2 regions of the Pseudoalteromonas sp. SG43-8 genome follow, and region 2 is predicted to be linked to the other one. Evidence: predicted binding sites of a transcription regulator. Region 2 holds the regulator's gene; the other holds the start of a gene.
The links. The regulator NrdR, encoded in region 2, represses ribonucleotide reductase genes. The targets are predictions, from matches to a motif close to AAACACNANATNTNGTGTTT.
Positions count from the first base shown of each region.

Region 1 (15,395 bases), on a different contig from region 2:
GCATACCGTGCTCTTTAATACTTGCACGTAGTGTATCCCAATCAAGATGAAGTGGCTCATCACAAATTTTATCTAAATCACGTTTGTACGTATCTGTTGGCATAATACCTTGTGAATACGTTGTTTCGTTAAACTTAGGACACGCGCCACGCTCTTTAGCAAGCTCGTTTGATGCTTTCATTAAGTAATATTGAATAGCTTCAAAGGTTTTATGTGTTAATGCATTAGCGCTGCCATCAGAATAACGCTTACCGTTTTTAGCTAGGTAGTATGCGTAGTTAATTACGCCTATTCCTAGTGTACGACGACCCATAGTTGCATTTTTAGCAGCCGGTACAGGGTAGTCTTGGAAATCAAGTAAGTTATCAAGTGCGCGTACTGCAAGTTCAGCTAGCTCTTCAAGCTCATCAAGTGACTCTATTGCACCTAGGTTAAACGCAGAAAGTGTACAAAGGGCAATTTCGCCTTCTTCGTCATTCACGTTATTAAGTGGCTTAGTTGGCAATGCAATTTCTAAACATAAGTTAGATTGGCGAATTGGCGCAACTTTAGAAATAAATGGGCTGTGTGTATTACAGTGATCCACATTTTGTAAATAAATACGACCAGTACTTGCACGCTCTTGCGCAAACATAGAGAAAAGCTCAATGGCTTTAATGCGTTTTTTACGAATAGACTCGTCTTGTTCGTATTTAACGTAAAGTGCGTCAAACTCAGCTTGGTCTTCAAAAAATGCATCATAAAGGCCAGGCACATCTGATGGGCTAAATAATGTAATGTAATCATCTTTAATTAAACGAGAGTACATTAATTTATTAAACTGTACGCCGTAATCTAGGTGGCGAACGCGGTTGTCATCTACACCACGGTTATTTTTAAGTACAAGTAGGTTCTCTACTTCTAAATGCCAAAGCGGGTAGAATAATGTTGCTGCGCCGCCACGTACACCACCTTGTGAACAACTTTTAACCGCTGTTTGAAAGTGCTTATAAAAAGGGATACAACCTGTGTGATACGCTTCGCCGTTACGAATATGGCTACCTAGCGCACGTATTCTACCTGCATTAATACCAATTCCCGCACGTTGTGAAACGTATTTAACAATAGCTGACGACGTTGCATTGATTGAATCAAGGCTGTCGCCACATTCAATTAATACACACGAGCTAAATTGGCGAGTAGGCGTACGTACACCCGACATAATTGGCGTTGGTAGAGATATTTTAAATAAAGATACTGCATCGTAAAAACGTTTAATGTAATCAGTACGTGTTTCACGTGGGTAATCTGAAAATAAGCTTGCCGCAACTAAAATATATAAAAACTGTGCACTTTCGTATATTTCACCCGATACACGGTTTTGAACGAGGTACTTACCTTCAAGTTGCTTTACAGCAGCGTAGCTAAAGTTAAGATCGCGAGAATGATCAAGGTATGCATCAAGCTCATCTAACTCTTGCTCTGTGTAATCTACTAGTAAATGAGCATCATAGCGTTTATCGGCAACCATTTTTGTTACGTGGTCAAATAAACGTGGTGGCTCAAATTGACCGTACGCTTTTTTACGTAAATGGAATACAGCTAAACGTGCAGCTAAGTATTGGTAATCAGGCGATTCTTTTGAAATCTGATCCGCTGCTGCTTTAATGATGGTTTCGTGAATGTCCTTAGTACGAATACCGTCGTAAAACTGAATGTGCGACTTTAATTCAACTTGCGAAACCGAAACGTTGTTTAAACCTTCGGCGGCCCACTCAATAACGCGATGGATCTTATCCAGATCAAGAGGCTCTTTACGCCCGTCACGTTTGCTTACAGATAACTGTTGGTTCATTTGCCTGTATTCCTTGGGAATTATGTATTTTGACCAATGCTTTATACCTCGCCGAGGCAAGCTATATACTCATTTATTATAATTTTCGCCATATTTGCGAATTTAATTGAATAACATTTGGCCACAATATCTGGTGTTGTTCAATTTAGAGATCACAAGATAGTGTGGTCTGAGTTGTTTTGCAAGGGACATAATTGCCCCTATTTGTGGATAACTTCGGGATAACGTATTTGTGTTAGTAGACACTCACCTTCGAACAATCATTTAAGTTGAAATATGCAAAAATCAACTAATGATCTGCTAAATTTACGCATTTTAAAAATAAATTTTGACTGCTTTTTTTATCAGCAAGCTTTGCGTAAAAACTAACACAATCACAATATATAGTGTTTATTAATTAACATGGCACTATATATGGTTAAAACCATCAATTGGGCTTTGCCAGTTAAAATCAGCATTCCAGCTGTTGGCTTCATCAATACTTGGTATGTAGCCCCAAAGTGCCGTTGCTGTGCGCATACCTGCGGCTTTGCCTGCTTGTATGTCTCGCTGTGCATCACCAATGTACAAACAGCGTTTTGGTTGCACTCTCATAAGCTTTGCACAATGTAGCAGCGGTAAAGGGGATGGCTTAGCTTCAGCTAAGGTGTCGCCACTTATTACTACACTAGCATTTTTCAATGCGGGAATTGCTGCCACTAAAGGATCAGTTAAAAACCCTGGTTTGTTAGTCATGATCCCCCATTTGATCTTTTTCTGATCAAGGGCAATAAGCAACGATTCAACACCGCTGAAGCAATGCGTGTGATTTGCTATGTTTGCAGCGTATTCGTCAACTAATTGCTTAATAAGTTCGCTTTGAGGTTGTGTGTCCCATAACTCTTTAAAACCAGCCTCTAATAATGCGCCTGCGCCGTTAGATGCCGCAGGGCGGTATACATCACTACTAACTGGCTCTATTTTATTATTAATGAGAACTGCATTTAAAGCCGCACCTAAATCATCAGCGGTGTCGAGTAGAGTGCCGTCTAAATCAAATAAAAATGCATCGTACTCAATAAGGGGGAGGGGGGCTTGAGAGTTAGCCATTAAGCTAACTTCTCAAAGTACAGTATGTAATTTACGCTAACGTCACTATTGAGCGTATATTGCTTTGATAGTGGATTATAAGAAAGGCCTGTACTTGCACGAACTTTTAAACCCGCTTGCTCTGCCCATGCAATGAGCTGCGCAGGTTTTATAAACTTTTTATGGTCGTGTGTACCTTCAGGCACCATTTTTAAAAGCTTTTCAGCACCAACAATAGCGTATAAATATGCTTTAGGTGTTTTGTTCAGGGTTGAAAAAAACACGTCTGCGCCTGGTTTGGCAAGTGCAGCTACGGCATGAATGATAGATGCTGGGTCGGGAACGTGCTCAAGCATTTCCATACAGGTTATTACATCAAAGCCCTCTGGGTGTTGTGATGCAAACTCTTCTGCAGGCACTTTTATGTAATCTACATTTACGCCAGTTTCTAAACTGTGTAACTTAGCAACAGTTAAAGGCTCTTGCCCCATGTCGATGCCAGTTACTTTTGCGCCCATGCGCGCCATGCTTTGGCTTAAAATACCGCCACCACAGCCAACATCGAGTGTTTCTTTATCGAATAAACCTTGCGTTTTGTTTGCTATAAAGTCTAAACGTAATGGGTTAATTTCGTGAAGAGGTTTGAATTCTCCGTCTAGGTCCCACCAGCGCTCGGCGATGGCTTCAAATTTTGCTATTTCTGCGTGATCTACATTTTGATGTTCGGTCATAAAATACTTCCTCGTCAATCTGAGGCCATTATATAGGGCTAAATTGATAAATCGCAAAGTTTTGCGCCTGTAAATTAAAATTAATTGTGATAGCATGGCTGTTAGAAATAATAACAATACTCTTAATACCCAATACCGGGTTGTTGAGAGCTGATACTGAAGGAATGTGATATCAAATGACTGATCTCGCCAATGAAATTCTGCCAGTCAATATTGAAGACGAGTTAAAAAACTCCTACTTAGATTACGCAATGAGCGTAATTGTAGGACGTGCATTACCAGACGTACGTGACGGCTTAAAACCTGTTCATCGCCGCGTTTTGTTTGCAATGAACGAGCTTAGTAATGACTGGAACAAGCCTTACAAAAAATCGGCCCGTGTGGTCGGTGACGTAATCGGTAAATACCACCCACACGGCGACAGTGCAGTTTATGACACGATAGTTCGTATGGCTCAGCCATTCTCACTGCGTTATATGCTAGTAGATGGCCAAGGTAACTTCGGTTCGGTTGATGGTGATTCAGCAGCGGCAATGCGTTATACAGAAGTACGTATGGCTAAAATGTCGCATGAGTTATTAGCCGATCTTGAAAAAGAAACGGTTGATTTCGTTCCTAACTACGATGGCACTGAGTTCATCCCTGATGTTTTACCAACGAAAGTTCCTAATTTATTAGTGAATGGTTCGTCAGGTATTGCAGTAGGTATGGCTACAAATATACCACCACATAACTTAACTGAAGTTGTAAATGGTTGTTTGGCACTTATTCAAAATCCAGATTTAACTATTTTAGAGTTAATGGATTATATTCCTGGTCCTGATTTCCCAACGGCTGCAATTATCAACGGTAAGAAGGGTATTGAACAAGCCTACTTAACTGGCCGTGGTAAAGTGTACATGCGTGCACGCGCCGACATCGAAACCGATGAAAAAACAGGCCGTGAAACAATCATCGTTCACGAAATTCCTTATCAAGTTAATAAAGCTCGTTTAATTGAAAAAATTGCTGAGCTGGTTAAAGATAAGAAAATTGAAGGTATTAGTGCGCTACGTGATGAATCAGATAAAGACGGTATGCGTATCGTTATTGAAATTAAACGTGGTGACGTAGGCGAAGTTATTTTAAACAACTTGTATTCACAAACTCAGTTACAAACTGTGTTTGGTATGAATATGGTTGCGCTAATTAATAACCAACCTAAATGTTTCAATTTAAAAGAAATGTTAGAAGAGTTTATTATTCACCGTCGTGAAGTAGTAACTCGTCGTACAGTATTTGATTTACGTAAAGCCCGTGACCGTGCACACACGCTTGAAGGCTTAGCGATTGCGCTTGCAAACATTGACCCAATTATCGAACTTATTCGTAAATCCCCTACACCTGCTGAAGCTAAAATTGCTTTAACAGCGCGTCCGTGGGAATTAGGTAATGTACAAGGTATGCTTGAAAAAGCAGGTGAAGATAATGTTGCTCGTCCAGATTGGTTAGCAAGCGAACTTGGTATTCGCGATGGTCAATATTATATCTCTGAGCAACAAGCTCAAGCAATTCTTGATTTGCGTTTACATAAGCTAACAGGTCTTGAACACGAAAAAATCTTGACCGAATACCAAGCGTTATTAGAACTAATTGCTGAACTACTTTATATTTTGGCAACTCCTGAGCGTTTAATGGAAGTTATTCGTGACGAGCTAGTTGAAATTAAAGAGCAATATGGTGATGAGCGTCGCACTGAAATTAATGCAGCTGCTCACGATATCAGCCTTGAAGACTTAATTACTGAAGAAAACGTAGTAGTAACGCTTTCTCACGAAGGTTATGTGAAGTATCAGGCATTGTCTGATTACGAAGCACAGCGTCGTGGTGGTAAAGGTAAGTCAGCAACGAAGATGAAAGATGAAGATTTCATCGAGCGTCTATTAGTTGCAAATACACACGATACTATTTTGTGTTTCTCTACGGCCGGTCGTTTATATTGGCTTAAAGTTTATCAGTTACCACTAGCAAGTCGTGCAGCGCGCGGTAAGCCAATTGTTAACTTGTTACCACTTGAAGCTGATGAACGTATTACTGCTATATTGCCAGTACGTGAGTACGCAAAAGATAAATACATCTTTATGGCAACAGCATTTGGTACAGTTAAGAAAACACCATTAACGGCTTACAGTCGTCAACGTGCAAGCGGTATTATTGCTGTTAACTTAAATGATGGCGATAGCCTTATTGGGGTGGATATTACCGATGGTAGCAACGAAATTATGTTGTTCACTGATGCAGGTAAAGTTGTACGCTTTAAAGAAGCTGAAGAAACAACAGTTGTTGATGAAAACGGTAACCCAGTATTAGACGAAGAAGGTAACCCTGAGATTCGTTTCAAAGGTGTTCGCCCAATGGGTCGTACTGCTACAGGTGTTCGTGGTATTAAAATGGCCGATGATCAACGCGTAGTATCGTTAATTGTACCAAAAACTGACGGTGCTATTTTAACGGTAACTGAAAATGGTTACGGTAAGCGTACACAACTTGAAGATTACCCATCTAAGAGCCGTGCAACACAGGGTGTTGTATCTATTAAGGTGAGTGAGCGTAACGGTGCTGTTGTTGGTGCTGTACAAGTTGATGACAACGACGAAATCATGATTATTTCAAATCGTGGTACCTTAGTACGTACTCGCGTTAATGAAGTTTCTACGGTTGGACGTAACACCCAAGGTGTTATTTTGATCAGAACTATTGACGAAGAGCAAGTAGTTGGTTTACAACGTATAGAAGAGATTGAAGTTACAGAAAGTGACTTGATTGATATTGAAGACGTTGAAACTGTAGATACGGTTATTGATGAAGTAGCGGATGATAATCCTCCTTCAGAATAATTGATATTGAAAAAGCGGCCTTGGCCGCTTTTTTTAATGTTGTTGAAAAAAATTAATAGGGTATGAAGTTATATTCATTCACTAAAAGTCAAAGGTTTAGTGGGTGTGTATTGAGCATTCATGCTTAGTAGTTAAATTACTGGAATGAGGCAAAGGTAATGAGTAAATATAATTTTTGTGCGGGGCCAGCTATGCTTCCGCAAGCGGTTATGAAAAAAGCACAAAAAGAGTTTCTAGATTGGCAAGATTTAGGTGTGTCTGTGATGGAAATAAGCCATCGTAGCAAAGAGTTTTTAGCCCTTACAGCTAAATGTGAAGCTAGCCTTCGTCGCCTAATGAATATCAGTGATGAATTTGAAGTGCTGTTTATGCATGGTGGTGGCCGTGGTCAGTTTAGTGCTGTGCCATTAAATTTACACCAAGAAGGCAAAGTTGCGGTTTATTGCGAAAACGGCGTGTGGTCAAAAAGTGCAACAGACGAGGCCAACAAGTTTACTCAAGCAACCTCTATTGATGTGCGTAATGACGCCAATGGCGAGTTTTCTATTAAACAGGTTGCTGATTGGGTGTTACCAGAAGATGCATCTTACATTCACTATTGTCCTAACGAAACGGTTGACGGCTTAGAAATTTTTGATGTACCAAGCCACCCAACTGCACCGATCGTTGCTGATATGTCGTCAACTATTTTATCACGCGAGATAGACGTTAATAAATTTGATTTAATTTACGCTGGTGCGCAAAAAAATATCGGCCCGTCGGGCATATCAATCGTTATTGTTCGTAAAACATTACTTGAGCGTGAAGGCTTACCTAAACCAGGCATTTTAGATTACGCATTAGAAGCAAAACAAGGCAGCATGTTTAACACGCCTCCTACATTTGCTTGGTATTTAGCTGCTGAAGTATTTCAATGGCTTGAAAGTAATGGTGGCGTAAAAGCGATGGAAGTTCAAAATATTGCTAAAGCGCAGCTACTTTATGACTTTATTGATGAATCGAGCTTTTATACCAATAAAGTAGCTAAACATTGTCGTTCACGTATGAATGTTCCGTTTTGGCTTAATGATGAAAGCTTAAATGATAAGTTTGTTGCTCAGTCTAAAGATGCAGGGCTACTTGCTCTTGAAGGTCACAGAATAGTGGGCGGTATGCGCGCTAGTATTTATAACGCAATGCCTCTTGAGGGTGTTCAAGCACTTGTAGACTTTATGGCTGCTTTTGCAAAGGAGCATAGCTAATGGAGCAGCTTCGTTTAGAACCTATTTCTAGAGTAAATGGCACAGTAACCCTACCAGGTTCAAAGAGTCTATCGAACAGAATTTTATTATTAGCAGCACTTGCAAGCGGTACTACCGTTGTAGAAAACTTACTTGATAGTGACGATATACGCCATATGCTGGGCGCCTTAAAGTTATTAGGTGTAAATGTAACTTTAAATGATGAACGCACTGTAGCCACCGTAGAGGGAGTTAGTGGTGTGTTTAATACGCCGACTGAGCCATTGTTTTTAGGTAATGCGGGTACTGCTTATAGACCTTTAACAGCAGTACTTGCTGGCGTTGCTGGTGAGTACGAGCTAATAGGCGAGCCACGTATGGAAGAGCGTCCGATAGGGCACTTGGTTGACGCGCTACAAGCACTAGGCGGTGATGTTACTTATACAAAGCACAAAGACTACCCACCTCTTAAAATTGTGGGTGGCCAAATAAAAGGCGGTGAGGTTGAAATTGACGGCAGTATTTCAAGTCAATTTTTAACCGCTCTATTAATGGCAGCGCCATTATTTAACGGTGATACAACAATAGCTATTAAAGGTACTTTAGTCTCTAAACCTTATATTGATATTACACTTGATGTAATGGCACGTTTTGGGGTTAATGTTGAGCACTGTGATTATGCAACTTTTAAAGTTAAAGGTGGTCAACAGTATCAATCACTCGATCGCATAATGGTTGAAGGCGATGCATCGTCGGCGTCTTATTTTGTTGCTGCGGCTGCAATTGCAGGCGGTGAGATTGAAATTAAAGGCGTGGGTGCCAAGTCGGTGCAAGGTGATATAGGCTTTGCCAAAGTAATGGAGCAAGTAGGCGCAAAAATTGATTGGTATGATGAGCGTTTAGTTGTTCGCAAAGGCGAATTAAAAGGCGTGGATATTGACGCCAATGCAATTCCTGATGCTGCTATGACCCTTGCAACTGTTGCTCTTTTCGCTAAAGGCCCAACAGCCATTCGTAACATTTATAACTGGCGAGTAAAAGAGACAGACCGTTTATATGCAATGGCAACTGAGCTTCGTAAAGTAGGCGCACAGGTTGTAGAAGGTGAAGATTTTATAGAGATCACCCCACCTGAAACATTCAATGATGTTGCTGTTGATACTTACGACGATCACCGTATAGCCATGTGTTTTGCAATGGTTGCTGTTGGTGGAAAGCCAATAACAATTAATGATCCAAAGTGTACCTATAAAACATTTCCCACATTTTTCAATGTTTTAGCGTCAGTCAGTGAATAAGCTAATTAGAAGTAATTACAAAAGTTACACACTAATAGCAGATATATTTTAATAACTGACGTATAATGTCGCGGTTTATTTAGGTGTGCATTGCAGGAGGTTTTAAATGCAGGCGTTATTAATGCCCGTGATCACCGTTGATGGCCCAAGTGGTTCAGGTAAAGGAACTGTTTGTCGCTTGTTAGCCGACAAGTTAGGGTGGGATGTATTAGATAGCGGTGCGATTTATCGTGTTTTATCTTTAGCTGCACTTCATCACCAAATTGCATTAGATAATGAAGAAGGGCTTGTCCCGCTTGCTGCAAATTTAGATGTGCAGTTTTTGGTAGATAGCCAAACTAATGCAGGAAAAGTTATTTTAGAAGGCGAAGACGTAACCACTACTATTCGTAATGAAGAAGTAGGCGCTGCGGCTTCAAAAGTTGCAGCATTACCTCGCGTTCGTGAAGCGTTATTACGTCGCCAGCGTGCATTTCGCACTGAAAATGGCTTAATTGCCGATGGCCGTGATATGGGCACTGTGGTTTTTCAAGATGCGCCGTTAAAAATATATTTAACAGCCAGTGCAGAAGAGCGTGCTCGTAGACGCTTTGTTGAGTTGAATACGCGCGGCCTTGATGTTACACTAAGTGGTCTATTACAGGACATTCAAGCTCGTGACGAGCGCGATATGAATCGCACCGTTGCTCCGCTTGTACCTGCAGAGGATGCTATTGAGATCGATACTAGCGATCTTAATGCACAGCAAGTGTTTGATAAGGTAATAACTTTATTGGATATTGCTATCTCTGAAGGTAAGCTTCCTAAACGAAGCTAAACACATTTTATGCGCCAGCAGGATGCCAGTGCTATTTTAACAACCCCATGCAGCATGGTTGCTTATTGGTATTAATATATGAGACGTATATTCGTATGTCAGAAAATTTTGCGCAGTTATTTGAAGAAAGCTTAAAGGGTTTTGAAGCAGAGCAAGGCTCTATCGTTAAAGGTACAGTAATCTCTATCGAGAATAACATTGTACTTGTAGATGCTGGTCTTAAATCAGAAAGTGCTATCCCTGCAGAGCAGTTCAAAAATGCTGCTGGTGAACTAGAAGTTGCTGTAGGCGACGAAGTAGATGTTGCACTAGATGCAATTGAAGACGGTTTCGGTGAAACTATCCTTTCTCGTGAGAAAGCTAAGCGTCACGAAGCATGGATCCGTCTTGAGAAAGCATGTGAAGAGCAAGAGACTGTTACTGGTGTTATCAACGGTAAAGTTAAAGGCGGTTTCACAGTTGAAGTTGATTCAATCCGTGCTTTCCTACCTGGTTCACTTGTTGATGTTCGTCCAGTACGTGACACAACTCACCTTGAAGGCAAAGAGCTTGAATTTAAAGTAATCAAGCTTGACCAAAAACGTAACAACGTTGTTGTTTCACGTCGTGCAGTTATCGAATCTGAAAACTCACAAGAACGTGAAGAGCTTCTTGCTAACCTTGTTGAAGGCCAAGAAGTTAAAGGTATCGTTAAGAACCTTACTGACTACGGTGCATTCGTTGACCTTGGTGGTGTTGATGGTCTACTACACATTACTGATATGGCTTGGAAGCGTGTTAAGCACCCTTCAGAAATCGTTAATGTTGGCGACGAAATCGCAGTTAAAGTTCTAAAATTCGACAAAGATAAAACTCGTGTATCTCTAGGCCTTAAACAGCTTGGTGAAGATCCATGGGCAGCTATCGCTGGTCGTTACCCAGAAGGTTCTAAACTTTCTGGTCGTGTTACTAACCTTACAGATTACGGCTGTTTCGTGGAAATCGAAGAAGGCGTTGAAGGTTTAGTACACGTTTCTGAAATGGATTGGACTAACAAGAACATCCATCCTTCAAAAGTTGTAAGCCTTGGCGACACTGTTGAAGTTATGGTTTTAGAAATTGACGAAGAACGTCGTCGTATTTCTCTTGGTCTTAAGCAATGTATTGCTAATCCTTGGCAGGAATTTGCTCGTCTACAAAACAAAGGCGATCAAGTTACTGGTAAGATCAAATCAATCACTGACTTCGGTATCTTTATCGGTCTTGACGGTGGTATTGATGGTCTTGTACACCTTTCAGACATTTCTTGGAATACACCTGGCGAAGAAGCTGTACGTGAATTCAAGAAAGGCGACGAAATCACTGCTATCGTATTGCAAGTTGACCCAGAGCGTGAACGTATCTCTCTAGGTGTTAAGCAAATCGAAGCTGACCCATTCAATAACTACCTTGATGCAAACAAAAAAGGTGCTATTGTTAAAGGTAAAGTGACTGAAGTTGATGCGAAAGGCGCAACTGTTGAACTTATCGAAGGCGTTGAAGGTTACATCCGTGTAGCTGATATCGCTCAAGAGCGCGTTGAAGATGCAACTACTGTTGTTTCTGTAGGCGACGAGATTGAAGTTAAATACGTTGGTGTTGATCGTAAGAACCGCACTTTAAGCTTATCTGTAAAAGCTCTTTTCGAAGCAGAAGAGAAAGAAGTACTAGAGAAGCTTAAGAAAGAAGAGCCAGTGTTTGAAAACGCAATGGCAGCTGCTTTCGCAAATGCACAAAAAGACTAATATATAATTAGTTTTTTAGTTGGAAGGGCATTTTTTGCCCTTCCTATATCTCTTTTTAAGGAAACGCTATGACTAAGTCAGAATTGATAGAAATACTTGCGGAACAACACGCACACGTTCCAGTGAAAGATGTTGAGAATGCTGTAAAAGAAATTCTTGAACAAATGGCCGGCTCATTATCTACTTCAGATCGTATTGAGATCAGAGGTTTTGGTAGTTTCTCTTTGCATTTCCGCGCTCCTCGCACAGGTCGTAATCCTAAGACTGGCGATACAGTTGAGCTTGAAGGAAAGCATGTACCTCATTTTAAACCAGGCAAAGAATTGCGCGACCGCGTAAATGAAGCATTGCCTAGTTAACTTAGTGGAGTAGTTACTTGTTCAAGGTATTAAAAATTATTCTGGTTGCACTATGCCTTATCAGTGCATTTGTATTAGGGTCACAAAACCCACAGTTAGTACAAGTAAATTACATTATAGCCAGTAATACACTACCTTTAGCTGTAATAATAAGTATCTGCTTTTTATTAGGTGTTTTGATTGGTTGTTTTATTAGCTTTAAATTGTTTTCGCAATTAAAGTGGCAAAACTACCGATTAAAAAAGCAATTAGCGCCTGAAAAAGATAAAAAAAAGCTTGCCGCGAATAAAGACACCTAACTATGATTGAGCTTTTGTTTTTACTATTACCCGTTGCCGCTGGTTACGGTTGGATTATGGGTAAAAACAGTGCTAAAAACCAAGCTCATCAACTTAATCGTCAGATCACTTCTGAATATAGCAAAGGCTTAAAATTTCTACTCGATAGAGAAGAAGATCAAGGCTTAGAGCATTTAATCAACTTACTTGAAGTTTCAGCCGACTCTGTTGAACACTATTCTACACTTGCCACCATGTTTCGCCGTAGAGGTGAATTAGACCGCGCAATAAAAATTCACGAACTTCTATTAAAACACCCAAGCTTAAATGAACAACAAGCTGCAACTAGCCGTTTAGAATTAGCCGAAGATTATATAATGGCCGGACTACTAGATAGTGCGGAAGAGCACTTAGTTTGGCTAGTTAAAGCAGGGCATGTAGAAGCGCTGGACCCTATTATCACTTTATATTCGCAAACCCGTGAGTGGGAAAAAGGCATCAACATGTTTGAAGCCCATAGCGAACTATTTTCAAAAGAACAGCAATTTAAAGCAATTGCTAATTTTTATTGTGAGTCAGCTTTAAGTGACAATACACCCCAACTAATGAGAAAAGCGATTAGCTTAAATTATAAAGCCGTGCGTCCGCTTTACGAGTTAGGGTTAGTTGCTTACGCAAAAGAAGATTACGTTAAAGCTATTTATTACTGGCGTGAACTTGTCTCTCAATTTACCTTGTTTGCTCCGTTGTTTATTGATGAGCTGGCACACAGTTATAAACAATTGAATTTGACGCATCAATTTCACGAGTTAGTCAGTGACTTGTTAGAGAAGGGCGGTGTATTAATTAAAATAAAGCATTGCCAAGCATTACTTGAGCAAGGTCACACCAAGCAAGCCTTTGAATTTTTAACTGATAGCTTAAAACGTCAACCTACTATTCGTGGTTTTAGTTTTTTACTGCAATTAATGGGTGACCAAAATAAAAATACTAAGGAAGTACTTAACGAAATTGATAAGCTTGTAACCTCTTATATTGCTACAAAACCAGATTTCCAATGCCAGCATTGTGGTTTTACAAGCTACACCATATATTGGAACTGCCCTTCTTGTAAGCATTGGGAAACCATTGTTCCAAGTCGAGGCTTAGACGGATTTTAATAACCCCATAATTAATAACTTTACTGCCATTCACTAGGATAGTTATGTCTTTCGAACACTCAAAAAAAATTCTTATTGCATTAGATTACGATGATCAAGAAGTTGCTTTAAACTTTGTTAAACAACTTTCTCCTGATACTTGCCGTCTCAAGGTCGGCAAAGAAATGTTTACCTATTTTGGACCTGCATTTGTTAAAGAGTTAATTGATTTAGGTTTTGATGTTTTCTTAGATTTAAAATTTCATGATATTCCTAATACAGTAGCTAAAGCGGTTACTGCAGCTGCTAAAATGGGGGTGTGGATGGTAAACGTTCATGCTTCTGGTGGCTTTGAAATGATGAGTAAAGCTAAATCGGCTCTAGAGCAATTTGGTGACAAAGCCCCATTACTTATCGCTGTGACTGTATTAACAAGTATGGATGAAACAGAGCTTAAGCGTTTAGGTGTTGATAAATCAGCTCAAGAGCAAGTTATTTATTTAGCTAAGCTTGCAAAGGAAGCTGGGCTTGATGGTGTTGTGTGTTCTGCACAAGAAGCAAAAGCTTTAAAAACAGAGTTAGGTGATAGCTTTAAGCTTGTTACGCCTGGTATACGCCCTGAAGGGAGTGATGCGGGTGATCAAAAGCGTATAATGACACCTAAGCAAGCTATAGATTCAGGAAGTGACTATTTAGTTATAGGCAGACCGATTACTCAAGCAGATAATCCTGTAAAAGTGCTTAGTGATGTTAATAACTCTATAGCTTAATTTAACAATAAGCAGTCATATAGTGCTAAAACCCCTTACCTTATGTGAGTTTTATGTTACATTAATAAAATCAAAATGTAGTAGGGGTTTGTTTTGAAGTTATTTTTTGGTTCTATAGTAATTGTTATTGCGGGTTTTTCAGTAAATAAGTACGTTTTTTCTAATAAAGCATACGATGGTGTAACAACCGTTACAGATATAATTCCAACGTACCCAGTCGATATGTTTGATTTTAAAAAAACAATGCAAGATTATGCTCATCATCTGTGTTACAAAAATGAAGATACACTCATATCTCAGCATGTAAGCGTTAGTGAATGTATATCAAAGCTTGATGATAAAAAAACAGAATGTGAAAAAAAGGTTTTTCGTTTGGCGCCGCTCAATCTTGAGTCGGAAGTTGAAGTGCTTGATTATTCAAGGCAATATACGCAATGTACATTGCCTTATAAATATATTTTAGGTTAATTACAAACAGGTATTATTAGTAATTACAGCCAATTATAATTAAGATCTTAAGCGAATGGATTTCGCTTCAATATCTATTAACTCTTGTTTAAATAAGCCACCAATTGCTTTTTTATAATTAGCCTTACTTGTAGAAAACATCTTTTTTATTGCTTCAGGATCAGACTTATCACCAAGTGGAATAACACCGCCTTCGTTTTTAAGCTTTTGCATAATAGTTTCACCAAGGTCACTTACTTTTCCCATACCTGGCTTTTCTAGTACAACATCAATTTTTCCGTCGTCACGTACTTTTTGAATATAGCCTTTAAGCTTTTGACCCACAAATAAGCTTTTAAATACCATATTGTAAAAAACAACACCGAAGTGCGACTCTTCAATTAATACTTTGTAGCCAATATCTGTTTTGCCAGCAACAATTAAATCCACTTCTTGTAAGTGAGTATATTGCGGCTCATCTTTTGATAAGAAACGATTAAAATTGTTTGAGGCACAAATACGTTGGCTTGCATTATCAAGGTACAGGCGTACTAAATAAGAATGGCCTTCTTGCATGCGTGGCTTTTGTTCATTAAAAGGTGCAAGCACATCTTTCTCAAGCCCCCAATCTAAAAATGCCCCAATACTATTTATTTCTTTAACGCGTAGTAAGGCATACTCGCCAACTTGAGCATGTGGTTTCTTTATTGTTGCTGTGGCTAAATTAGCATTGTCTAAAAAGATAAATACACTAATACTATCGCCCGCTTCAAGCTCATGTTTTATTTCTTGTTT
Region 1 is NZ_JACJEX010000001.1:857,222-872,616, reverse strand. Features, by position in the region: gene nrdA (class 1a ribonucleoside-diphosphate reductase subunit alpha) at 1-1,834, opposite strand, end outside; gene H5122_RS03945 (HAD family hydrolase) at 2,243-2,923, opposite strand; gene ubiG (bifunctional 2-polyprenyl-6-hydroxyphenol methylase/3-demethylubiquinol 3-O-methyltransferase UbiG) at 2,923-3,633, opposite strand; gene gyrA (DNA topoisomerase (ATP-hydrolyzing) subunit A) at 3,810-6,509, shown strand; gene serC (3-phosphoserine/phosphohydroxythreonine transaminase) at 6,668-7,750, shown strand; gene aroA (3-phosphoshikimate 1-carboxyvinyltransferase) at 7,750-9,027, shown strand; gene cmk ((d)CMP kinase) at 9,134-9,844, shown strand; gene rpsA (30S ribosomal protein S1) at 9,940-11,607, shown strand; gene ihfB (integration host factor subunit beta) at 11,676-11,966, shown strand; gene H5122_RS03905 (lipopolysaccharide assembly protein LapA domain-containing protein) at 11,984-12,265, shown strand; gene lapB (lipopolysaccharide assembly protein LapB) at 12,268-13,404, shown strand; gene pyrF (orotidine-5'-phosphate decarboxylase) at 13,449-14,153, shown strand; gene H5122_RS03890 (hypothetical protein) at 14,247-14,621, shown strand; gene H5122_RS03885 (S1 RNA-binding domain-containing protein) at 14,661-15,395, opposite strand, start outside.
Region 1: the regulator NrdR is predicted to act here: its motif matches at 1,954-1,973, upstream of nrdA (class 1a ribonucleoside-diphosphate reductase subunit alpha).

Region 2 (15,395 bases):
TTATCATTAGCTTGGCGAAGCTCTAAGGTACGCTCAGTGATTAAGCCCTCTAATGCTTCTTGTTTTCTGCGCTCTTGTGCTCTAAACACCCAAAAAATGAGATAAAAAAGCAAAATAAAACCACTGGTAATTAAAAGCCTAAAGTAAATTGTTTCGTCAAAGCGCTCAGGCACTACAAAACCGTATTCTACATCTTGCGCTTTAGCCCAGTCTTCACCTTGGCGCTTAGCTTCTAATTGAAACAAAAACGAGCCAGGAGGCAAGTTAGTATAAATAGCTTCACGTCGCGTATTTGCATAGCGCCAGTCACTATCTAAGCCACTTAGTTTATATCTAAATTCAATGCTGTTTGGTGCATAGTAATCAATAGCTGTGTAAGTTAGCGTTATATCACGCTCGTCTGTTTCTAATGATGGTTTTTTACCAAGCGCAGCGGTAGTTAAATGACGAAGTGGCGTTGTTATTGTCTCTATTGTTGGCTTTAATGCAAGCACACCAAATAGCTCTACATTTTTAGGTATTTCAACAACACCTTGTAAGCTTGGGTACCAAATAGAATTTCCGGTGTCTGCTACCGCATCATGCCCAAGCCCACTACAACATTGATTCGCTTTACCATCAAGTTGACGGTCAAAAGATGAAATTACTTCTTCAACTTTTAAGCTTTTTATTTCTGTTTTAAATTGCTCTACAGGCATTCTGTAAACACCTTTCATTGTGCTTACCCAAACATGCTTTAACTTTTCATCATATTCTAGGCTAAATATAGAACCATACGGTAAACCATTAGCTGCATCGAGCTGACGCCATTGCCCTTGCGTACTTCTGTAAAAAAGCCCGTCGTTAAGAGAGCCGATTAAAATACCCACGCCATCTATATGTAGCACGCTAGTTACGTATGCGCTTTCAAGTGTTGTTTGGTCGCCAATTTTTTCAATGCCACGGTCTGTAAAGTAATATGCGCCTTTACTAGTACCAATCACACCAAAGTTTGTTTTATCTAATACGTAGGTAATAAACTTACTACCTAAAAAAGCGTTATAGGCAAAAGGCGTTAAACCAGCATAATTTAATCGATATAAACCGCGTCCGGTACCAATCCAAAAGCCGCCTTTACTAGAGCGACTTATTGCAAATACCGGATTATCGCGAAGTGCTCGACCTGGGACGGTGTAAAGTGTCTTGTTTTCAAAAACAAATAAGCCGCGCCCTGTGGCTATATATAATCGCTCACCATCAAATTGTAGATCGTGTACTGATGCGTATCCATATTTACTACTTGGGACTAAATTAATAAAACTTTTATCTAAATCGAAATAACCAATGCCGCTTTTATTCGCAACCCACAGTTTACCATCAGGTGCTTGGCTAATAGCCATAACAGATTCGGTCATGTTTGAAACTGCTGAATGCCTTTCGACTCGTCCTTCATGAGCAAGCCACAAGCCTTCACTAAAGCTTGCTAACCAAACGTTATTTTTATCATCTCTAAAAATATCAGCAAACCATATACTTTGATCGAGTTGGCTAGGCTCTACCCATTGCCACTCACCGGTTTTATCTCTGAATAATAAGCGTCCATAGGTCGAAACCCACAAGCCACCATCGGTATCACTCATAAACTTATAAACGGCTGAGTTATTTGCATTAGGTAGAGGAAAAGGTCTTAGCTCGTCATCTAAATCTAAAAAGTATGCACCTAGCTCAGAAGCTATATACAAATTACCATTTAAAAATGATAAATCGTGCACTATGGTTTGCGCTAAGCGCTCTGGTAAAGATATTTTTGCGGTAAGCTCTAAACGTAGTTTAGAAAAATCTGATGAGTTTTTTGTAAGGCGTAATAAATGACGATCATTAACCAGCCAAATGCCTTCAGGAGAGAGTGCCATTTGGCTAACAGAGCCAACTATTTGTGTGATCACAGTAGCATTAACAATAGGTAGAGGACCATTTACTTCAGTGCGTAAATCAACTTGCCCTCTATCTACATAGTATAAGCCGTTGGCCGCAATCCATATGCTACCTTTAGAGTCCTCAAGAATATCCCTTACTGGACCTTTAATATTAAATTCTTGTGCTGCAAATGTGGCTGGGTTAATAACTACCAAGCCACTTTTAGTGCCTACCCATAACAAACCACTAGAATCGACTAAAAGCTTATTAACACCATTACTAGGCAAGAATGGACTATTTTGCGTGTTGTAATTTGTAAATGTTGTACCATCAAAACGGCTTAAACCAAATTGCGTACCAAGCCACATATAGCCTTGCTGATCTTGCACAACACTTTTAAGTGATTGCGACGGTAGGCCATCTTTTATATTCCATTGCTTAACTACGTAATCAGTAATTGAAGCCCAACTTGGCGTCGCGCACAACATAAGTACACAAACCAGTAAAAATCGCATCATATTGCTGCCACCTAGTTAAACAAATCAAATATAAAAATTAAAAGGGCAGTAAACCCACTTTTATTAACGCTTGTAAACATATAAGCGAAAAAATACCCGCAAGTATATCGTCGGCCATTATACCTAAACCGCCATGTACTCGTTTGTCTAGCATACGGATTGGGCCGGGTTTTGCTATATCAAAAAAGCGAAATAACAAAAAACCTACGAGTAATGTTTGCCAGTTAAGTGCTGCGCCAATCATAGTGATGTAATAACCCGCCACTTCATCCCATACAATAGCAGGATGATCGTGCACGCCTAAATCATCAGCCGTTTTACCGCACGCCCATATACCAAATATACTGATCACAACGGCAAATACAATTTGCAGCCATAACGGATAATACATGGTCATAAAAATGAATGGCAAGGCAGCAAATGTACCAAATGTACCGGGCGCTTTAGGGGCAAGCCCAGTCCCAAAGCCCAGACCAAAAAACTGATGTGGACGCTTTAAATTAAACTTGCGGTTATTGTTCAAACCAGCTCCTTTGCAAAGTGCTCAAAACCCTGCGGTTCAAAATCAAACTTTTCACCGTTGTGTAAAAGCTCAATTTGGCCATCGCCACTTTTAACTTGGCCAATGCATGTTGCATCTACACCATACTGGCGTAGCTTTATTTCTAACATACTTTTATTGCTATCAGGGACCGTAAAAATTAATTCGTAATCATCACCGTAACTGAGAATAAATGGCAGCTGCTGATTAAAATCAAGGCTTGCTTGCATCGCATCTGAAGTTGGAATACTTTCAATATTCACCACTGCACTTACTTGTGACATATCCAGTATATGACTTAAATCAGCGATTAAGCCGTCCGACACATCGATAGCCGATGATGCAAGGCCTCGTAATACCTGCCCTGCAGCAACACGTGGGGTTGGAAAGTCAAAGCGTTTATTTACGTACTTTAAATGCTCTGGCTCAATACTTATACCTTGTTTGCGAGACTCAATTGCAAGTCCAGCGTCACCTAGCGGACCCGTAACATAAATCCAATCCCCCACTTTTGCGCCACTACGACGAAGTGCAGTACCTTCGGGTACAGTCCCTTTCGCACAAATAGTGATGGTTAATGGGCCCTGAGTTGTATCGCCACCTATAATCTGCACATTAAAATATTCAGCAATTTCATGCATGCCATCAGTAAACTCTTCAATCCACTGTGGATCAATACTTGGCAAAGTTAACGCAACTGAAACCCAAGTCGGCTCAGCGCCCATGGCCGCTAAATCACTTAAATTAACAGCAAGCGCTCTGTGACCTAATGCACGAGGGGAAATATCATCAAAAAAGTGTACGCCAGCAACAAGAGTGTCTGTTGTAACGGCAAGTTGGCAGTTTTGTGGAACGGTTACTAAAGCGCAATCATCCCCTATACCTAGGTTTACATCACGACGGGTGATACCGCGACCTTTAAAGTAGCGGTTAATTAATTCAAATTCCTTCATACACAAAAAAGCCGGCCTATGCCGGCTCCCCTCTTTAACGGTTTACTTACTTGCGTAAATGCTTAACAGCTTTATCAAGTACACCGTTTACAAATTTATGGCTGTCTTCAGCGCCAAAAATTTTGGCCAGCTCAATACCTTCGTTAATAGCAACTTTATAAGGTACGTCTTCACGGAACTTAAGCTCATAGCTGCTTAAACGTAAAATTGCACGCTCAACCATATCTAAGTCATCAAACGGACGTGTTAAATGTGGTGATACAGCTTCGTCTAGTTGCTTGTAATTTACAGCAACACCCGTCGCTAGATCTTTAAAGTATTCAACATCAATTTTAGTAACGTCTGTTTCGATCAACATTTGTTGTTCGATATCGGCAATTAAATTGCCACTTATTTGCCAAGAATAAACGGCTTGGAGTGCTAAGATACGTGCTTTACGTCTTGCTGCTGGTTTCACAAAAATTCCTTAAACTTAAATTTTATCTAACACATTAACCATTTCAAGCGCGCCTAAAGCAGCTTCGCCGCCTTTATTGCCCATTTTGGTGCCAGCACGCTCAATTGCTTGTTCAATGCTTTCTGTGGTTAATACGCCAAATGCAACCGGGATATCATACTCAAGTGATACTTGCGCAAGACCTTTGTTTGATTCGCCAGCAACTAGGTCAAAGTGTGGTGTACCACCTCTGATCACTACGCCTAATGCGATGATTGCATCATACTCTTTTTTTGCCGCAACGCGTTTAGCCGCTAAAGGTAATTCTACCGCGCCTGGCACATAAATAACGGTAATGTCGTCATCTGATACGCCACCTGTGCGTTTTAGCTCATCAACAGCACCTGCAAGGAGGCTGCTACCAATAAAGTCATTAAAACGAGAAATGACAATGGCAAATTTTTTGCCTGGAGCGTACTTATTACCTTCAATAATTTTCATTTGATAACCCTAAAAATAAGTTCAAGCGGTTGCGATTGCGCAAAAATTGCTGCGCATCATACCATAAAAATAAAATAATAGCCTAGTTTAAGCGTGATGCTTATTGTGGCTCAACGTAATCAACTACTTCTAAATGAAAGCCCGAAAGTGCATGGTACTTTTTAGGGCGACTCATTAATCGCATTTGTTTAATTCCAAGATCGGCAAGTATTTGCGAACCTACGCCAACAGTACGAGATGTACCTTTGAATTTACGTGGCGTAACGCTTTCGCCAGCATCAGCTGCTGCAAATGCTTTCACAGTTGCCTCTAGCTCTTCAGTGCTTTCTTGCTTACCTAAAATAACTAAAGCACCTTCATTTTTAGCGATATAAGCCATTGCTTCTGAAAGGCCCCAGCTACGGTCAGCACTTCTGTCTGAAAGTAGAATATCGTTAAAGGTACTTTGCAAATGTACACGTACATTTGTCGGCTCTTGATCTTTTATATCGCCTTTGAGCAATACGTAATGTAATTGACCGTCAATTGTGTCTTTGTAAGTAACTAAATCAAATTCACCATGAACAGTTGGTAACTTACATTTTGCCACTTGCTCAATTGTTGTTTCGTTTAAGTTGCGGTATTCGATTAAATCAGCAATGGTGCCAATTTTAATATCGTGCTCTTTCGCAAAAACTTCTAAATCAGGGCGACGTGCCATAGTGCCGTCAGCATTAAGTATTTCAACAATAACAGATGATGCTTCAAGTCCAGCTAAACGCGCTAAATCACAGCCAGCTTCAGTGTGTCCTGCGCGAGTTAATACGCCACCAGGTTGCGCCATAATAGGAAAAATATGTCCAGGCTGAACAATATCACTTGGGACTGCGCCTTTAGCTATAGCCGCTTGCACTGTACGCGCTCTATCTGCTGCTGAAATACCGGTTGTAACACCTTTTGATGCTTCTATCGACATTGTAAAGTTAGTCGAAAATGCTGCACCATTGTTTTTAACCATTAACGGTAAATCAAGTTGCTCGCAACGCTCTTGCGTCATGGTTAAACAAATTAAACCACGGCCATGGGTAGCCATGAAATTAATCGCTTCTGCGCTAATATGCTCAGCTGCAATTATTAAATCGCCTTCATTTTCTCTATCTTCATCATCCATTAAAATAACCATTTTACCGGCTTTAATATCGTCGATGATTTCTTGCGCGCTGTGTAAATTCATAAATTTGCTCGTGTAAGTTGTCAGTTTCGTTATTTAATAAAACCCGCTTTAGCGAGTAAGCTCATCGAAATATCAGAGCCCGTTGGTTGCTCTGCACCCTTTATAAGGCGCTCTAAATAACGTGCAATTTGATCTACCTCTAAATTAACTTGGGTACCTACTTTAAAATGAGCAATTGTGGTTTGCTCACTCGTGTGCGGGACAATTGTTAATTTGAATTTATTGCCCTCTACAGCGTTTACTGTCAGGCTTATACCATCAATACATACCGAACCTTTGTACGGAATGTATTTCATTAAATTTTCGTCTGTTGTAAGCCAATATTCTGTTGCTCTGGCGTTTGCTGTAATACTTGTAATTGTTGCGATACCATCAACATGGCCAGACACTAAATGACCGCCTAAACGAGAAACAGGTTGCATGGCTTTTTCAAGATTCACCGTTTGTCCTAAAGCATAGTGAGCAAAACCGGTCAAACTAATCGTCTCATTAGATAAATCCGCACTAAAACCATCAATATGTTTATCAACTACAGTTAAGCAAACACCATTAGTTGCAATGCTGTCACCTAACTTTACGTCTGTCATATCAAGATCAGCACTTTGGATACGAATGGCTAAGTCGCCTTGTTTTTTTTGTAATAAAGCAATTTTGCCTGTGGCTTCTATTATCCCAGTAAACATAGCACTACTCTTTTTATTAAGTGATTTTAATGAGTTTTGACGCGGTGATACGTAAATCGTCACCAATGCGCGCACATTCATTAAATGTTAAATCAACGGTGTTTTGCATACTCGTCAATTCAGGAAAATTAACTAAACTTTTTGCATCATGGCCCATTAGTTTAGGCGCTAAATAAAAAACAAACTCGTCAACTAAATTAAGCTCTGTCATTTTACCAGCAAGTGTTGCGCCAGCTTCAAGCCAAACATTATTAAACTGCAGTTGCCCAAGTTTTTCTAAAACGGCTTGTAAATCAACTTTACCGTTACTTTCACTGACTTCAATATGCTTTACAAAATGCGGCCATTGCAATGATTTATCAACCTTAGTCGTAAATATTATTACATCACTTTGGATTTCAAATAAAGCAAGGTCAGGTGTTAAACGGTTTTGAGAGTCAATTATAACACGCACGGGCTGGCGAAGCGGCAAATCAGTAGGCAGTGTGCAAGGCAGCTCACTTAGTCGCACATTAAGTTTAGCATCATCGACTAACACTGTATCGGCACCGGTTAAAATAGCGCAGCTTTTCGCTCGGTATAATTGTACGTCTTGTCGAGCAGCAGGACTTGTGATCCACTTACTTTGCCCATTTTTAAGCGCTGTTTTACCATCAATACTCGCTGCCATTTTGCAAATCACATAAGGTAAGCCTTGCTCCATACGCTTAAAAAAGCCAACGTTAAGTGCGCGAGCTTGTGATTCGAGTAACCCGTAAGCAACGTCAATACCCGCGTCGCTCAGTATTTTAAGGCCTTTGCCAGCAACTTGTGGATTTGTATCAACCATAGCAGCAATTACTTTTACCACACCGGCAGCTTTTAAGCCTTCGGCGCACGGTGGCGTACGGCCATAATGACTACACGGTTCAAGCGTTACATAAGCCGTTGCACCTTGTGCATTTTTTCCAGCGACAGCCAGTGCATTTACTTCTGCATGACCTTGACCTGCTAATTGATGAAAACCCTCACCAATTATTTGATTATTTTTAACTAATACACAGCCAACATTAGGGTTAGGTGTGGTAGTAAATCGCCCTTTTTTGGCAAGTTCTATGGCGCGTGCCATATACATTTCATCATGTTCGGTAAAAGTAGTTTGGCTTTGCATTGTTACTCCCCTAAACGGGCAATTTCTTCGCCAAATTCGCGTATATCTTCAAACGAGCGATAAACAGAGGCAAATCTTACGTACGCTACTTTATCGAGCTTCTTGAGGGCTTCCATAATGCATTCACCAACCAAATGGCTTGAAATTTCTCGCTCGCCTGTAGCACGCAACTGCGATTTTATTATATTCACTACTTCGTCTACTTGCTCTGTGCTCACTGGGCGTTTTTCGAGTGCGCGATTTAAGCCATTTAATAATTTATCTTCGTTAAATGGTTCGCGGCTGCCGTCTTGTTTAATAACACGAGGCATAACCAGTTCAGCGCCTTCAAATGTAGTAAAGCGCTCGTGGCAGTCGTTGCACTCACGGCGCCTGCGAACTTGGTGGCCTCCGCCGACTAGGCGAGAATCAATAACTTTAGTATCTTTTGCGGTACAAAATGGGCAATGCATAGCTCGGTACTTCCGTTTTAAAACAAAAAAGACCGCTAAATAGCGGCCTTTTATCTTAGCAAAAAACTAAACAGTTGTGATCTAAATTACTGTTGCTTATAAAATTAAGCGTAAACAGGTAATTTTGCACAAATTGCTTTAACTTTTTCTTTAACTTGCGCCTGTACAGATTCATCAGTGATGTTATCTAGTACGTCACAAATCCAGCCAGCAAGCTCTTTTGATTCTTCTTCTTTGAAACCACGACGAGTGATTGCAGGAGAACCAATACGCAAACCAGATGTTACAAATGGTGAGCGTGGATCGTTTGGCACTGAGTTTTTATTAACTGTGATGTTAGCGTTACCAAGGGCTGCGTCTGCATCTTTACCAGTAATATCTTTATCGATTAGATCGAGTAGGAATAAGTGGTTTTCAGTTTTGTCAGATACGATTTTGTAGCCGCGCTCTTGCATTACAGCAACCATTGCTTTTGCGTTTTTAACAACTTGTGTTTGGTATACTTTAAATTCTGGTTGAAGCGCTTCTTTAAATGCCACTGCTTTTGCTGCAATAACATGACATAAAGGACCACCTTGGCCACCAGGGAAAACTGCGCTGTTAAGCTTTTTGTAGATAGCTTCGTCGCCACATGCAGAGATAATTAAACCACCACGAGGACCAGCAAGTGTTTTATGAGTAGTTGTAGTTACAACATGTGCATGAGGAACTGGGCTTGGGTAAACGCCTGCCGCAATTAAACCTGCAACGTGAGCCATATCAACAAACAGGTAAGCACCTACTTTGTCAGCAATTTCACGGAATTTAGCCCAATCAACAATACCTGAGTACGCTGAGAAACCACCAATAATCATTTTTGGTTTATGCTCAAGTGCTAGTGCTTCAACCTGTGCGTAATCAATTTCGCCCGTTGTTTCATCTAGTCCGTATTGAATTGCATTGTAAAGCTTACCAGAGAAGCTTACGTGTGATCCGTGAGTTAAGTGACCACCATGAGCTAAGCTCATACCAAGTACAGTGTCGCCTGCTTCTAATAGCGCTAGAAAAACAGCAGCATTAGCTTGCGAACCAGCATGTGGTTGTACGTTTGCGTAGTCAGAACCAAATAACTCGTTAGCACGGTCAATTGCTAATTGCTCAACAACATCAACGTGCTCACAACCGCCATAATAACGTTTGCCAGGGTAACCTTCTGCGTATTTATTTGTAAGCTGTGAACCCTGCGCTTCTAGTACGCGTGGGCTACAGTAGTTTTCTGAAGCGATTAGTTCAATGTGCTCTTCTTGGCGAGCAGTTTCTTTGTTTATCGCGTCAAATAACTCTGGATCAAAATCCGAAATATTCATGCTACGTTCTAACATTGGGGTCTCCTAGGGCAACGTGTATGGTGTTTTTTAGAGGCTTTATTGTACGCTTTAAACGACTCTTTGCCTACGCTCTTAAGTTGAGGATATTTAAACAGGGATTGAAACTATTTCACAGACTTTTTAAGATGATATTTTCTTATAAAACCATAACGATTTTAAATGAATGCTATTTCCTACATTTAATTAGTAAATGCAATTCACTAGCTTTAATAGCCTAAAGTTATAAAAAAAGGCGGCTTAACCACCTTTTTTTCAATTAATTAACTTAGCCAAGTTTAGCAAGTATTTCTCTACGTAATGCGTCGTAATCGGCCTTTATATCGCTTGCTAGGCATGGTTTTGCTAGTGCGTCGCTAAGTGGTTTTGGCATACCTAATTCAATATTTAAAATACCCTCTACGCTTTCTTTAAACTTAGCAGGGTGAGCGGTGGCTAAAAAGATACCCGCGGCCCCTGGCGCTCGATTTTCAACAAGACCTTGGTACGCAATAGCAGTGTGAGGCTCTGCAACATAACCCGTTTGTTGAATTTTTTTCATCACCGATTGCGTGTCTTCCTCGTTTACGCTAGTTGAATAAAAGTTATCGTAGCTAAACCAGTTATTATCTAACATTGTTTGCACACGCGGCCAGTTGTTTGGCTTACTTACATCCATTGCATTTGAAAGCGACTCAAGTGTTGCGTTTGGCGTCCAGGTTTTATCAAGCATAAAGCGCGGCACAGTATCATTTTGGTTGGTTGTTGCACTTAATTTACCTACAGGTAAGCCAATAACCGCACCAATCATTGCAGCACATACATTACCAAAGTTGCCACTTGGCACTGATATATGCGCTGTTGCGCGTTTTTCTTTTGGTAGTTGTGCAATGGCCTCAAAGTAATAACAAACCTGAGCAACTAAACGGCTAATATTAATTGAATTAGCAGAATTAAGCCCAAGTGTTGATTTAACTTCTTCATCTAAAAAGGCATTTTTAACCAACTCTTGGCAATCATCAAAACTGCCATCAACTGCGTAACAATGAATATTGTTACCTAACGTAGTAAATAGCTTTTGCTGAGCAAGTGAAATTTTGCCTTTAGGATATAAGATGACAACATCGATATTCGGCTTGTTATAAAAAGCATGCGCAACGGCTGCACCAGTATCGCCCGATGTTGCAGTTAAAATAGTTACTTTTTCATCTTTATTAAATTGCGCTAAACACTCAGCCATAAAGCGACCACCAAAGTCTTTAAACGCAAGCGTAGGACCATGAAACAACTCTAAGCAGTATGTATTCTCTTCAACTTCCACCAGCTTAACTGGAAAGTTAAATGCATTTTTAACCATTTGTGCCACAGTGTCGCTTGGCAGCTCATCACCAATTAGGTGAGATAATATTTTGCCACTGCGTGTAACAAAGTCCATATCAAGCAATGCATCAACATCGGACAGTGGGGCAAGGGATTCTGGGAAAAACACACCTTGATTACGACCCAAACCTGTTTTTACGGCTTCAACGAACGACACTTTTTGTGAGCTATCTTTTAAATTATGTAATTGCATGACTACCTATCCTATAAAACTGTTAATTGACGCGTGCCGTCGTTATCTAATTTACAAATGTGGCAAAAGCCTTGCTCGTTAATGTAATTTGCCTCTAACCACTGCGCGCATTGCTGTGCAGCTTCAAGTGTTTTACATACACTAAACAAGGTAGGTCCTGCGCCCGAAATACTCACTATTTCAGCGCCCAGCGCTGGTAAGCTTGCTTTGGCTTCACTAAAACCTTTAATAAGCGGTGCGCGGTAAGGTTCTGCTATTTCATCTTTCATTATGCTAAGCGCATCGTCAAAACGATTAGTTAACAGTAAGCTACTAAATGCCGATAAACGCTGTGCAAACTCAACACTTGCATGCATGCTCAACTCTTTTGGTAAAACCGAGCGCGCTTTAGCAGTGTTGAGTGAAAAACCAGGGAACGCAGCAACGTAGTACCAATTATCATCAACAGGCAGTGCAATCGATTTATCAGGGATCAAATCACCTGTTAATTGCAAACCACCTAAATAACATGGCGTGATGTTGTCGTAATGACGACCACCGCTCACTACTGCTTCAAAGTCAGCCATAAGCTCAATAAGCTCAACCTGACTTAAGTTAGTTTGTGCAAACTTATCAAGAGCTGCAAAGGTAGCCACGACCGAGCATGCACTAGAACCAAGTCCAGATCCAATTGGTAAATTCTTTTTAAGCTCGAGCTTTACGCTTGGCATATCAGGCGCTACATGCGCTCTAAAATGTACTAAACACTGGTACGCTAAGTTTTCATTCGCATCACTTGGTAACTTGTGAGCGTAGTTGCCAGTGCAAATAAATTCGTCACTTGGTGCTGCACTTACAACGGCTACATCGCCTAATAAACTACCATCAATTGGCGCAAGCGCTGCGCCAAGTGCATCAAAACCCACTGCAAAATTACCAATAGACGCCGGAGCATATACTTCAATCATAACGAGCTCCTAGCGCGATAGTGTTTTTAAAATATCAGCAAATACACCCGCTGCTGTTACTTCAGAGCCGGCACCATAACCACGAATTACAAACGGACGTGGCTGGTAGTATTGGCTTAAAATAGCAAGCGCGTTTTCGCCATCGCGAATTACATTAAGCGCATGTTTTTCATCAACAGCCTCAATACCTACTTTACAGTGACCTTCTTTAATTGTACCTACATAACGAAGTACCTTTCCTTCGCTCGCAGCACTTTGAATGCGGTCATTAAAATCAGCATCTAGGCTTGGTAGTTTTGCCATAAACTCATCAACGCTATCACCTTGTGCAAAACCTTGTGGTAATACTGACTCAACTTCAATATCACTTAGCTCCAACTTCATACCGGCTTCGCGAGCAATGATCAGTAACTTACGTGCTACATCGGTACCCGATAAATCATCACGAGGATCTGGCTCAGTAAAACCGCTTTCTTTGGCTTTAATAGTTGCCTCAGAAAGTGATAAACCATCTTGAAGTGCGCCAAACATATACGAAAGTGAGCCAGATAAAATACCGCTAAACTCTAGTAACTCATCACCGGCACCAAATAATGACTGCAAGTTATCGATTACTGGTAAACCTGCACCAACGTTAGTTTCGTATAAAAATTTACGATTATTCTTTTGCGTAGCAGCTATTAAATCTTGGTAATACGTGTATGAGCTTGTTGTCGCTTTTTTATTAGCTGCAACCACATGAAAACCTGCATTTAAAAAGTCTACGTACTGCGCAGCAAGTGCATCTGAAGATGTACAATCTACTAATACCGGATTCACTAAGTGGTTTTGCTTAACAAATTGCTCTACTAATTTTAAATCAAATGCTTGCTCAGATGAGGCCAATTTTTGCTGCCAATCACTAAAAGCGATGCCTTCGTTATCAAGGTGTAATTGACGAGAGTTAGCAACACCATACAAGTTAAGTTTAATATTACGCTTTTCAAGCCAAGCTTGCTGGCGCTCAAGCTGATTAATAAGCTCTTGCCCTACTAAGCCACAACCTAGTAAAAACACATCAATTGACGGCACATGCGTGAAAAAGTTTTCATGGCATATTTTTACAGCGTCATTACATAACTCACCATCAATTACCGCAGAAATTGCACTTTCTGTAGAATCCTGTGCAATTGCCACAATATTTACTTGCGCTTGTGCAAGCGATGCAAAAAACTTAGCCGCTAAGCCACGGTGTGCGCGCATGTTGTCGCCCACTAAAGTAACAATGGCTAAATTACGCTGTACTTGTACAGGCTCAATAAGCCCTGCTTGTAATTCAAGCTCAAATGCAGTTTGTAACGCATCCAGTGCAAGTGCTAGGTCTGTTTCGTGCACACAAAAACTAATGCTAAATTCACATGATGATTGCGTGATCAATACAATTGATACGTTATCGTGAGCAAGCGCATTAAATACCTTAGACGCCATGCCTACTTTACCTTTCATGCCTGGGCCTGAAACAGTTAGCATTGCAAGGTCTTGTAAGCTCGAAAGCGCTTTTACTGGCTCATCAGATGAATAATCGTTACCAATTAATGAGCCTTGTGCGTCTGGGTTATGCGTATTTTTAATTTCGCATGGCACGCCTGCTTTAGCACACGGTAAAATTGTTTTAGGGTGAAGTACTTTTGCACCAAAGTAAGAAAGCTCCATCGCTTCTTTATAAGATAAAAAATCTACTTTAGTGGCTTTTTTAATATAACGAGGATCAGCACTGTATACACCATCAACGTCTGTCCAAATTTGGCAAATTTCAGCTTCTAAACATGCTGCTGCAATTGCTGCTGAGTAGTCTGAGCCATTACGGCCAAGCGTTGTAAGCTCGCCCTTGTCATTACTCGCAGTAAAACCAGGCATGATATAAATAGTTGCAGGATTTTCTTTAAGCACAGCTTGAAAGCGCGCTTTACTTATTACTAAATCAGCCTCGGCGTCGATATAACCACCCGTTGAGGCGATACAGCTTGTTGCTTCTAAGTATCTTGCATCGTGCGAGTTCAATAAAGCCTGCATTAAAGAAACGCTAACGCGCTCTCCAAAGCTAATTACAAATGCGCGAACTTGATCAGGGCAACACTGTATAAGCGACACGCCATCTAATTTATTTTTAAGTTCCATTAGATCTGGCCAGCTTGTAACTACTACGCCACTTTTTTCAACGTCAGCTTTTAAGCCTTCACAACGGCTAGCTAAGGCTTGCCATTGCTGCGAAAAATCTAAGCCTTGCTCTGCGGCACTTGCAAGTGCAACTAGCGAATCGGTCATTCCACCTGGAGCAGAAAGCACCAATAACATTTCATCTTTTAACTGTGCTTTAACTAACTGAGCTACCTGTTGTAAGCATGCATAATCGGCAAGTGAAGACCCACCAAATTTTAAAACTCGCATTGTTTATGTTCCTCATCCCATAAAACGAAAAAAGGCCTGTGTTCTAAGTGAACACAGGCCTTTAAATTTGTTGCACCGACCTATGCCACTATCCAGTAAGAATGATGGTTGTAATAATAATGGTCAGTACGCGATTAATTGTTTTCATATGTTAAGACTGCCTTAACAAAGGCTATGCTGTCAACCCTAAATTAAAAGATAAAACAGCCTTTTTTAACATGAAAAAACCTAATGAATGCCAAATTTATGCAATATTTCATTCAAGCTTGATTTATTAATAGGTTTATCAATAAAATCAATTGCGCCAAGCTGGGCGACTCGTTGCTTCATTTTTTCCTGTATATCAGCAGAAATAACCAACACAAAGCACTCTATTTTTTCTGTTTTTATAGTTTCAAGTACTTGTATACCATCAACCTCTGGCATGGTGAGGTCTAGGCACAGTAAATCAAAGTTTTGTGCTCTTAAAAGATCGAGGGCGTTTGCTCCATTTATAGCTTGTTGTATATCTGCGTCTATACACTCATTTAAACACCGCACGACTTGTTTACGAGCAACAGCAGAATCATCACAGACTAATATCGAAAATTTCATCATGTTTACTACTACACAACCATCAAAGTTATTAAAAGACCATCTTCCTTTGCACTAAGGACACTTTAACACGCATCTAAATACTTAGCGCATTAATAATTCAATGCAATAATAAATATAGAATTAATTCATTTAAATGTGATTAACGAAACTAAATTCTAATCAAAC
Region 2 is NZ_JACJEX010000015.1:49,421-64,815, reverse strand. Features, by position in the region: gene H5122_RS18055 (ligand-binding sensor domain-containing diguanylate cyclase) at 1-2,414, opposite strand, end outside; gene H5122_RS18050 (phosphatidylglycerophosphatase A) at 2,452-2,937, opposite strand; gene thiL (thiamine-phosphate kinase) at 2,934-3,908, opposite strand; gene nusB (transcription antitermination factor NusB) at 3,955-4,365, opposite strand; gene ribE (6,7-dimethyl-8-ribityllumazine synthase) at 4,381-4,845, opposite strand; gene ribBA (bifunctional 3,4-dihydroxy-2-butanone-4-phosphate synthase/GTP cyclohydrolase II) at 4,946-6,058, opposite strand; gene H5122_RS18025 (riboflavin synthase) at 6,088-6,741, opposite strand; gene ribD (bifunctional diaminohydroxyphosphoribosylaminopyrimidine deaminase/5-amino-6-(5-phosphoribosylamino)uracil reductase RibD) at 6,758-7,891, opposite strand; gene nrdR (transcriptional regulator NrdR) at 7,894-8,343, opposite strand; gene glyA (serine hydroxymethyltransferase) at 8,448-9,704, opposite strand; gene thrC (threonine synthase) at 9,976-11,259, opposite strand; gene thrB (homoserine kinase) at 11,271-12,206, opposite strand; gene thrA (bifunctional aspartate kinase/homoserine dehydrogenase I) at 12,216-14,633, opposite strand; gene H5122_RS17990 (response regulator) at 14,862-15,230, opposite strand.